Regions from separate parts of the Sphingomonas cannabina genome, predicted to be linked through region 2. Evidence: riboswitches for the same ligand, from Rfam matches in the RefSeq annotation. Region 2 holds a riboswitch; the other holds the start of a gene.
What was found. Region 2 has a riboswitch for cobalamin ahead of LZK98_RS09535 (TonB-dependent receptor plug domain-containing protein). Riboswitches for the same ligand answer to the same signal wherever they lie in the genome.
Positions count from the first base shown of each region.

Region 1 (4,410 bases), 1.4 Mb from region 2:
GGCATGGCGGGTGGCGGCGACGAACGCCGCCTTGCCGAGCATCCTGAGCGCATCGCCCCCGAACAGCGTGCCGTAATGGTTGGTCTGCGGCGGAAAGACGATGTCGGCCATGCGCAGCCCGTCCGGCTCGGGCGCCGGCTCAGCGAGGGGCGGGAGCGGCGCGCCCTCCCCGTTCATCGCGACCAGCGTGAAGCGGCCGCGCGTACACAGCCGCCGCTCGCCGGAGAGAAGCGCCTCCGCCACCAGCTCGACCTCGACGTCGAGCGACGACCGGCCGACGCGCACGACGCGGCCGCTCGCCTCGATCAGTTCGCCCTTGAGCGCCGGGGCGGCGAAATCGATCCGCTCCGATGCGGCGGTGACGAACGGCGCCCGCCCGTGGCGCGAGGCGGCGAGGAACGCCACCTTGTCCATGTGCGCGAGCGCCACGCCGCCGAACAGCGTGCCGTGATGGTTGGTGTCGCCCGGGAAGATCATGTCGATCAGCCGGACGACACCGCCATGCGTGCCGGTCATGCCGGCTCCAGCGCCTCGACCCGCAGGCGCCGCGCCGCCTCGACCATCGCGGCGATCGCCGGCTTCACCTCGTCCCACTTGCGGGTCTTGAGCCCGCAGTCGGGGTTCACCCACAGCTGCTCGGGAGCGAGGTGGAGCTGGGCGAGACGCATCAGCGCGACCATCTCCTCGACGTCGGGCACGCGGTGCGAGTGGATGTCGTAGACGCCCGGGCCGATCGCGCTCGGGTAGCGATAGTCGGCGAAGCCCTCCAGCAGCTCCATCTGCGAGCGCGCGGTCTCGATCGAGATCACGTCGGTGTCCATCGCGCCGATCGCGGGCAGGATGTCGTTGAACTCCGAATAGCACATATGGGTGTGGATCTGGGTCGCGTCGCCGACGCCCGCGGCGGTGAGGCGGAAGCAGTCCACCGCCCAGTCGAGATAATGCGGCCAGTCGCGGCGCCGCAGCGGCAGGCCCTCGCGCAGCGCCGCCTCGTCGATCTGGATCGCCTTGGCGCCGGCCGCCTCGAGGTCGAGCACCTCGTCGCGGATCGCCAGCGCGATCTGGCGGCATGACGCCTCGCGCGGCTGGTCGTCGCGGACGAACGACCAGTTGAGGATGGTGACGGGTCCGGTCAGCATCCCCTTCATCGGCCGGTCGGTGAGGCCCTGGGCATAGCGCCACCACTCGACCGTCATCGGCCGCGGCCGCGACACGTCGCCGTAGAGGATCGGCGGCCGCACGCAGCGCGAGCCGTAGCTCTGCACCCAGCCGTTCACCGTGAAGGCGAAGCCGGCGAGCTGCTCGCCGAAATACTGCACCATGTCGTTGCGCTCGAACTCGCCGTGGACGAGCATGTCGAGGCCGGCCTCCTCCTGCCAGCGCACGGTGCGCGCGGTCTCCTCGCGCAGGAACTGCTCATAGGCGGCATCGTCCAGCGTGCCGCGATTGCGCTCGGCGCGGGCACGGCGGACCTCGGCGGTCTGCGGGAAGGAGCCGATGGTGGTGGTCGGGAAGCGTGGCAGCCCGAGCACCGCCGCCTGCGCTGCGATACGCTCGACGTGGCCGGAACGTCGCTCGCGCATGTCGGGCGTGACCGCGGCGACGCGCGCCGCCACGGCGGGGTCGTGGATGCGCGGCGAGGTGCGGCGGTTGGCGGCGGCATTGGTGGCGGCCGCCAGCGCACCGGCGACGCTCGCGCGGCCTTGGTTGAGCGCGGTCTTGAGGATCGCCAGCTCCTCGACCTTCTGCACCGCGAAGGCGAGCCATTGCGCTACCTCCGCATCGATCTTGGTCTCCAGCGCGAGGTCGACGGGGGTGTGGAGCAGCGAGCACGACGGCGCGAGGATCAGGTCGCGCTCCGCGGCGATCGGCTCCAGCCGGTCGAGCAGCTTGGCGAGGTCGGCGCGCCAGATGTTGCGGCCGTCGATCACGCCCAGGGACAGCAGCAGCTTCTTCGGTGCCTTGGCGAGCACCGCGTCGAGCTGGTCGGGCGCGCGGACGAGGTCGACGTGGAGCCCCGAAACCGGCAGGTTGGCGGCAAGCGCGAGATTGTCCTCCAGCCCGCCGAAATAGGTCGCGAGCATGATGTCGACGCCGACCCGCGCCAGCCGGGCATAGGCGCGGGTGAGCGCGGTGCGCTGGCGCTCGGTGAGGTCGAGGACCAGGCAGGGCTCGTCGATCTGCACCCATTTGGCGCCCGCGGCGGCGAGCTGCTCCAGCACGGTCACGTAGATGCCGAGCGCCTGGTCGAGGAAGTCGAAGGGATCGACGTCGCGCCCCTTGGCCAGCGTCAGCCAGGTGACGGGGCCGAGCAGCACCGGCCGCGTCTCGTAGCCGAGCGCCTTCGCTTCGCGATAGTCGTCGACCGGCTTGGTCGAGGCGAGCGCGAGCTGCTGCCCGGCGGTCAGCTCGGGGACCATGTAATGGTAGTTGGTGTCGAACCACTTGGTCATCTCGAGCGCGGTGCGGCCGGCATGGCCGTGGCCGCAGCCCTCCCCGTCCCCGGTCGAACCGCGCGCCATAGCGAAATAGGTGGCGAGGTCGACCTGGCCCGGCGCGGCGCCGTAGCGATCGGGGATCGCGCCCAGCATCACGCTGGTGTCGAGGACATGGTCGTAGAGCGAGAAATCGTTCGACGGCAGCCAGTCGGCGCCGAGCGCCTTCTGCCGCGCCCAGGCGGCGGCGCGGAGCGCGGCGGCGGATTCGAGCAGCTCGGTCCCGGACGACTGGCCCGACCAGAATTTCTCCAGCGCGAACTTGAGCTCGCGGCGCGGCCCGATGCGCGGGAAGCCGAGCGTGGCGACGGTGACGGTCATTGGTCTTCATACCCCGATGAAGGCGGGGCGACCGGACGGGCACGGGCGCGCGCGGACGAGCCTTCCCGGCCGCGGCACGTCAGCGACCGACCCGGACACCCCGCCGGTGGACGTTATCGCGTCGGAGGCAGGTCTCCTGGCTCACGGGTCGTCACGCCGGCCTGGCCTTCCCGGAGCGCTTGCCGCCCCAGTGACACGTATCGGCCGCCGCTCGCCGCTCACAGTTGCGGGGGCAGCGCCGGAGTTGGGCACGAGGCCCGCACCGGCTTCCCGTCTTAGCTCCGCCGCAAGGGCGGAGAACCTCGACGGTGGGAATGTCGCCGATCGGGAGCACGACGTCAAGTAAGATATAAAGATATCTTTATATTGTTATCTCTTTTTCCGTCGCTCGACAGTGACGGCGCGGCTACCTAATTGCGCGGGCATGGCGACCGAACTCTACGATCTCACCGTTCCGGCCCTGCTGCGCGGCTTCGCGGCGATGGCGGCGTTCCTCGACAAGGGCCGGGCCTGGGCCGACGAGCAGGGCATGGCGCATGGCGAGCTGATCGAGGCGCGGCTGTTTCCGGACATGGCGCCGCTGACCGGCCAGGTGCAGCGCGCGAGCGACACCGCCAAGCTGGCGCTGGTCCGCATCGGCGGCGTCGAGAACGTGCCCATGGCGGACGACGAGACGAGCTTCGCCGAGCTGCAGGCACGGATCGCGAGGACGGTCGACTTCATCAAGTCGGTGCCGCGTACCGCGATCGACGGCAAGGAAGCCGCCGAGGTGATCCTGCAGACCCCGCACGGCGGCATGTCCTTCACCGGCCTCAGCTATGTGCAGGGCTTCCTGCTGCCCAATTTCTATTTCCACGTGACCACCGCCTACGCGATCCTGCGCATGAAGGGCGTGCCGGTGGGGAAGCTCGACTATCTCGGCGCCGCTTCGCCCGCGTAACGCATCGCCACATCGCACCGGGCGTAGCGCGCACCGTAGCGGGCCATGATCCCGGCATCGTGGACGAAGCCGACCTTCTCGTAGAGGTGGATCGCCGCCGCCGATTTGCGGTTGGAGAGCAGGTAGAGCGTCGTCGCGCCGAGCTCGCGCGCGCGGCGGATCGTGGCGCGGAGCAGGAACTCGCCGGCCTTGCGGCCGCGCGCCGCCTCGCGCACGCCCATCTTGGTCAGCTCGAACACGCCGTCGCCGCTCTTCCTGAGCGCGCAGGTGCCGATGATGCCGAGCTCCCGGTCCTCGACGAACAATATGTCGCCGCCCGGGGTGACGATGATCTCCTCCGGATGCTCGAGCGTCTCGCGGTCAGTGTCCTCGACCTCGTACATCGCCGCGACCCATTCGAGGTTGATGTCGTGGAAGTGGCGCGCGAGCTCGGGCGCCCAGCCGCGGATCGCCAGGCCCGAGGCCGCGACCGTGCGCCGGTGGAGCGGCGCCGCGGCAAGCGACGCCTCGATCGCATCGAGCTGTTCGAGCAGCGGCCCGGTTCCGCCCGCGGCCAGCTCGGCGGCCGCCGCCTCGACCCGCGGCCACACCGTCGCCTTCGATCGCGCCATCGCCGCGCGTCCCGCCTCGGTCAGTGCAACCGCCCGCCGGCGC
Region 1 covers NZ_CP090059.1:3,334,307-3,338,716, forward strand. The annotation lists gene LZK98_RS15735 (acyl-CoA thioesterase) at 1-516, opposite strand, end outside; gene metE (5-methyltetrahydropteroyltriglutamate--homocysteine S-methyltransferase) at 513-2,816, opposite strand; cobalamin riboswitch at 2,926-3,136, opposite strand; gene LZK98_RS15745 (DUF1993 domain-containing protein) at 3,241-3,756, shown strand; gene LZK98_RS15750 (bifunctional helix-turn-helix transcriptional regulator/GNAT family N-acetyltransferase) at 3,729-4,410, opposite strand, start outside.
Region 1: it holds a riboswitch for cobalamin, as region 2 does, so the genes downstream of both, metE (5-methyltetrahydropteroyltriglutamate--homocysteine S-methyltransferase) here and LZK98_RS09535 (TonB-dependent receptor plug domain-containing protein) in region 2, are expected to answer to the same signal.

Region 2 (4,410 bases):
ACCGTCACTTCGGAGAACTGCACGGTGCCGGTGTAGCCATAGTCGGTGCCGTCCTCGAGCTTGAGGCGCACCTGCGCGCTGGTCGGCACGATGTTGCCCGAGGCGAGCGAGCGGCGCAGCGTCAGGAGGTCGGTGCTCGACTGCTGGATGTCGACGAACATCGGGTCGAGCCGCTGGATCACCGCGAGCGGATCGGCCTGGTTGCTGGTGACCAGCGCGCCGACCGTGGCGAGGCTGCGGCCGATGCGGCCGGTGATGGGGGCGGGGACGCGCGTGAACCGGAGGTTCACCTGCGCCGATTCGAGCGCCGCGCGGTTCTGCGCGACCGAGGCCTGTGCCTGGCGTGCTTGCGCGACCGCGTCGGTATAGTCCTGCTTGCTCACCGCCTCGGCCGCGGCGAGCGGCTTGTAGCGGTCGGCGCGGATGCGCGCGGCCTCGAGCTGGGCGGCGGCGGCGGACAGGTTGGCGCTCGCCTGGTTGGCGCTCGCCCGATAGATGCTGGGGTCGATCTGGTAGAGCGTCTGCCCGGCGCGGACGATGCCGCCCTCGGTGAACAGCCGCTTCTGGATGATGCCGGAGACCTGCGGGCGGACTTCCGACGTCTCGAAGGCGGCGGTGCGCGCCGCGAGCTCGGTGGTCACCGGAACCGACGTCGGCTGCACCACGACGTAGCCGACCGTCGCCGGACCTCCGCCGCCGCCGCCACGGCCGCCCGAACCGCCCTTCTGCTGAGCGGCATCGCCGCCACTGCAGGCGCCCAGCACCAGCGCCAGCGCCATGACGCCCGCGCGCCATGCCATCGTGCCGCTCCGGGAACCGTTGGTGGCAGCGCTCGATGTCATTAACACCTCATCGTTCGGCGGTGGCGCGACGGTTTCGCAATGCAATAGGATTGCGCGGGCGTTCGCCGATCCTGTCGCACGAGGCAACGGAAATAATGTAGCAAAATGTCACAAGCGGCTCGGAGACGGTGATGATCCTGCATGGCTATTGGCGGTCCTCGGCGGCGTACCGCGCGCGAATCGGCCTGAATCTCAAGGGGCTCGCCTATGAGCAGGTGACGCACGACCTACGCTCGGGCGCCCACGCGTCGCCAGATTATGTCGCGAAGTCGCCGCAGGGACTGGTGCCCGCGCTGGAGGTGGGTGGCCGCGTCTTCGTCCAGAGCCTCGCGATCCTGGAATGGCTCGACGAGACGCATCCCGAGCCGCCGTTCCTGCCGGCCGGTCCCGACGATCGGGCGGTCGTGCGGGCGATGGCATTGGCCGTCGCGGCGGACATCCATCCGGTCAACAATCTGCGCATCGTCAATGCCCTGCGATCGGAGTTCGGCGCCGACGGCCATGCCGTGGTCGCCTGGATGCAGCGCTGGATGGCGGCGGGGTTCGACGCGCTGGAGGTGATGGTCGCCCGTCACGGCGGGCGCTTCGCGTTCGGTGATACGGTCGGGCTCGCCGATATCACGCTGGTGCCGCAATGGTACAATGCCGAGCGCTACAAGCTCGATACCTCGCCCTGGCCGCGGTTGGCGGAGGTCGTCGCCAATGCCCGCACGCTGCCCGCCTTCGTCGACGCCGAGCCGGAGCGGCAACCCGACGCCGATTGACTTCGCTGCCGCAACGATCCTAATCCGCGCGCCAGATGGTGCCGGGCGACCGGCGAAGAGGGAAGCCGGTGCGATTCCGGCGCTGTGCCCGCAACTGTAAGCCGGGAGCTGACGGCCAATACGTCACTGGAGGCGTCCTGCCTCCGGGAAGACGGCCGCAAGCGACGATCGGCGAGCCAGGAGACCTGCCATCGCGTCGTTCGTGCCGGGCCGGGTCCAGCCGCGGGCATGGGGAAGCATCCCTTCGTAACGACAGCCGATGGCCATCGTCGCGCCCTTGTCATGGGGCGGGCCGGAAATGTCGTTGCTGCTCGCCCCAAGTCGACGCCGGGCGGGCGAGGGAAGTCCGAATGATCCGATCCGCATTGTTCCTGGCCGGGGCCGCCGCGCTGGCGTTGCCCGCCCATGCCCAGGACGCGTCCGACGATGGCGATGACATCGTCGTCACCTCCGCGCGCGCCGCGCAGCCGGCCGACCAGACCGGCCAGGCCGTCACCGTCATCACCCGCGACGAGATCGAGCGCCGCCAGACCGTCTCCATCGCCGACCTGCTCGCCACCACGCCGGGCGTGCAGGTGACGCGCAGCGGCGGTGTCGGCACGCTCACCAGCGTCAGCATCCGCGGCGCCGCGAGCGAGCACACGCTCGTCGTGATCGACGGGGTGCGCGTCAACGATCCCTCGGCTCCCGCCGGCGCGTTCGACTTCGCCAACCTCTTGTCGAGCTCGGTCGCGCGGATCGAGGTGGTGCGCGGGCCGGATTCGGTGCCGTGGGGCAGCCAGGCGATCGGCGGCGTCGTCAACGTCATCACGGAACAGCCGGGCGAAGGGCTCCAGGCGCGCGCCAATGCCGAATATGGCTATGCCGACAGCGTGTTCGCGAGCGGCGGCGTCTCCGGCCGCAGCGGTGGGCTGTCGGGCGCATTTACCGCCGGATATCTCCGCACCGACGGCATCTCGGCCGCGGCGGACGGCAGCGAGCGGGACGGCTATCGCCAGTTCGGCGCGACCGGCCGGATCGGCGTCGAGATCGCGCCCGGCATCGGCCTCGACCTGCGCGGCTATTATGCCGACAGCCGTACCGACCTCGACGGCTTCCCGCCGCCGAGCTTCACGCTGGCCGACACGCCCGAATATTCGAAGGCACAGGAGATCTACGGCTATGCCGGGCTCCATGCCGACCTCGCCGGCGGGCGGTTCAGGAACCGGATCGCCTTCACCATCGCCGACGTGAACCGCGACAATTTCGATCCGACCTTCGGCAGCGCGCCGAGCTTCTTCGCGCGGGGGCGCAGCGAGCGCTACGAATATCAGGGCGACTTCACCATCATCGAGCAGGTCCGCGCGGTATTCGGCGCCGAGCATGAGGACAGCCGCTTCTACGACGGCACGCTGCGCAAGTCGGCGGGGCTGACCAGCGTCTACGGCGAGCTGATCGTCCGGCCGATCGATGTGCTGACCGTGACCGGCGGCGTCCGCAACGACGACAGCGACACGTTCGGCAGCCACACCAGCTTCAGCGCCAACGCGGCGCTGGCGCTCAAGACGCGCACCACCATCCGCGCGAGCTATGCCGAGGGCTTCCGCGCGCCGTCGCTCTACGAGCGGTTCAGCTCGTTCGGCGATCCGGACCTCCGGCCCGAGACGGCGAAGAGCTGGGACATCGGCGTCGAGCAGGCGCTGCTCGACGGGCGGCTGCGCTTCGGCGCCACCTTCTTCGACCGCACCGTCCGCAACCGCATCAACTTCGACATAGGCTGCTTCTGCTACGGCAACATCGACCGTACCCATGTGCAGGGCGTCGAGGCGGGGCTGACGCTGCGGCCGGTCGACAGCCTCACCTTCGCCGCCAACTACACCTGGATGGAGCCGCTCAACCGCTCGGCAGGGTTCGACGGGCTCGACCTCCAGCGCCGCCCGCGCGACCAGTGGAGCGCGAGCGCCGACTATCGCCTGCCGTTCGGCCTGTCGCTGGGCGCGACGCTGCTGGTGGCGGGCGACAGCTTCGACGATGCCGCCAACCGGGTACGGCTCGACGGTTATGCCGTCGCGGGCATCCGTGCGGAGATGCCGATCGGCGATCGCTTCTCGATCTACGGCCGTGTCGATAACCTGTTCGACGAACGTTATCAGACCGTGGCGGGCTACGGCACCTATGGCCGCGCGGCATATGGAGGCGTGCGACTGAAGCTGTGAGGCTGGCGGCAATCCTGCTCGCGATGCTGACCGCCGGCTGCGCCGCCGCGCCGCCGGCGGCGCGGGCTCCCGCGCGTCCGGCGCGGGTGGTGAGCCTCGATTATTGCGCAGACCAGTACGTCCTCCGGCTGCTGTCGCGCGAGCGCATCCTGGCGGTGTCGCCGGATGCCGCCGCCGAGTTCTCTTACATGCGCGACGCGGCGAAGGGCGTGCGACAGGTGCGGCCGACCGCGGAGGACGTGCTGCTGCTGAAGCCCGATCTCGTCGTGCGTAGCTACGGCGGCGGGCCCAATGCGGAGGCGATGTTCGCGCGTGCCGGCGTGCCGGTGCTCCAGCTCGGCTATGCCGACGATCTCGCCGGCGTGCGCCGGGTGCTGGTGGAGACCGCCGCCGGGCTTGGCGAGCGGGCGAAGGGGGAAGCGATGGCGCGCAGCTTCGACGCTCGCCTGGCGGCGCTCCAGCGCGGCGGGAGTGGGCGGAGCGCGCTCTACGTCACGCCGGGCGGGGTGACGGCGGGGCCGGGAACGATGATCGACGCCATGTTCGCCGCGGCGGGCCTCCGCAATTTCCAGACCGCGCCGGGCTGGAGTACGATTCCGCTCGAACGGC
Region 2 covers NZ_CP090059.1:1,980,280-1,984,689, forward strand. The annotation lists gene LZK98_RS09525 (efflux RND transporter periplasmic adaptor subunit) at 1-800, opposite strand, end outside; gene maiA (maleylacetoacetate isomerase) at 974-1,606, shown strand; cobalamin riboswitch at 1,626-1,812, shown strand; gene LZK98_RS09535 (TonB-dependent receptor plug domain-containing protein) at 1,957-3,801, shown strand; gene LZK98_RS09540 (ABC transporter substrate-binding protein) at 3,798-4,410, shown strand, end outside.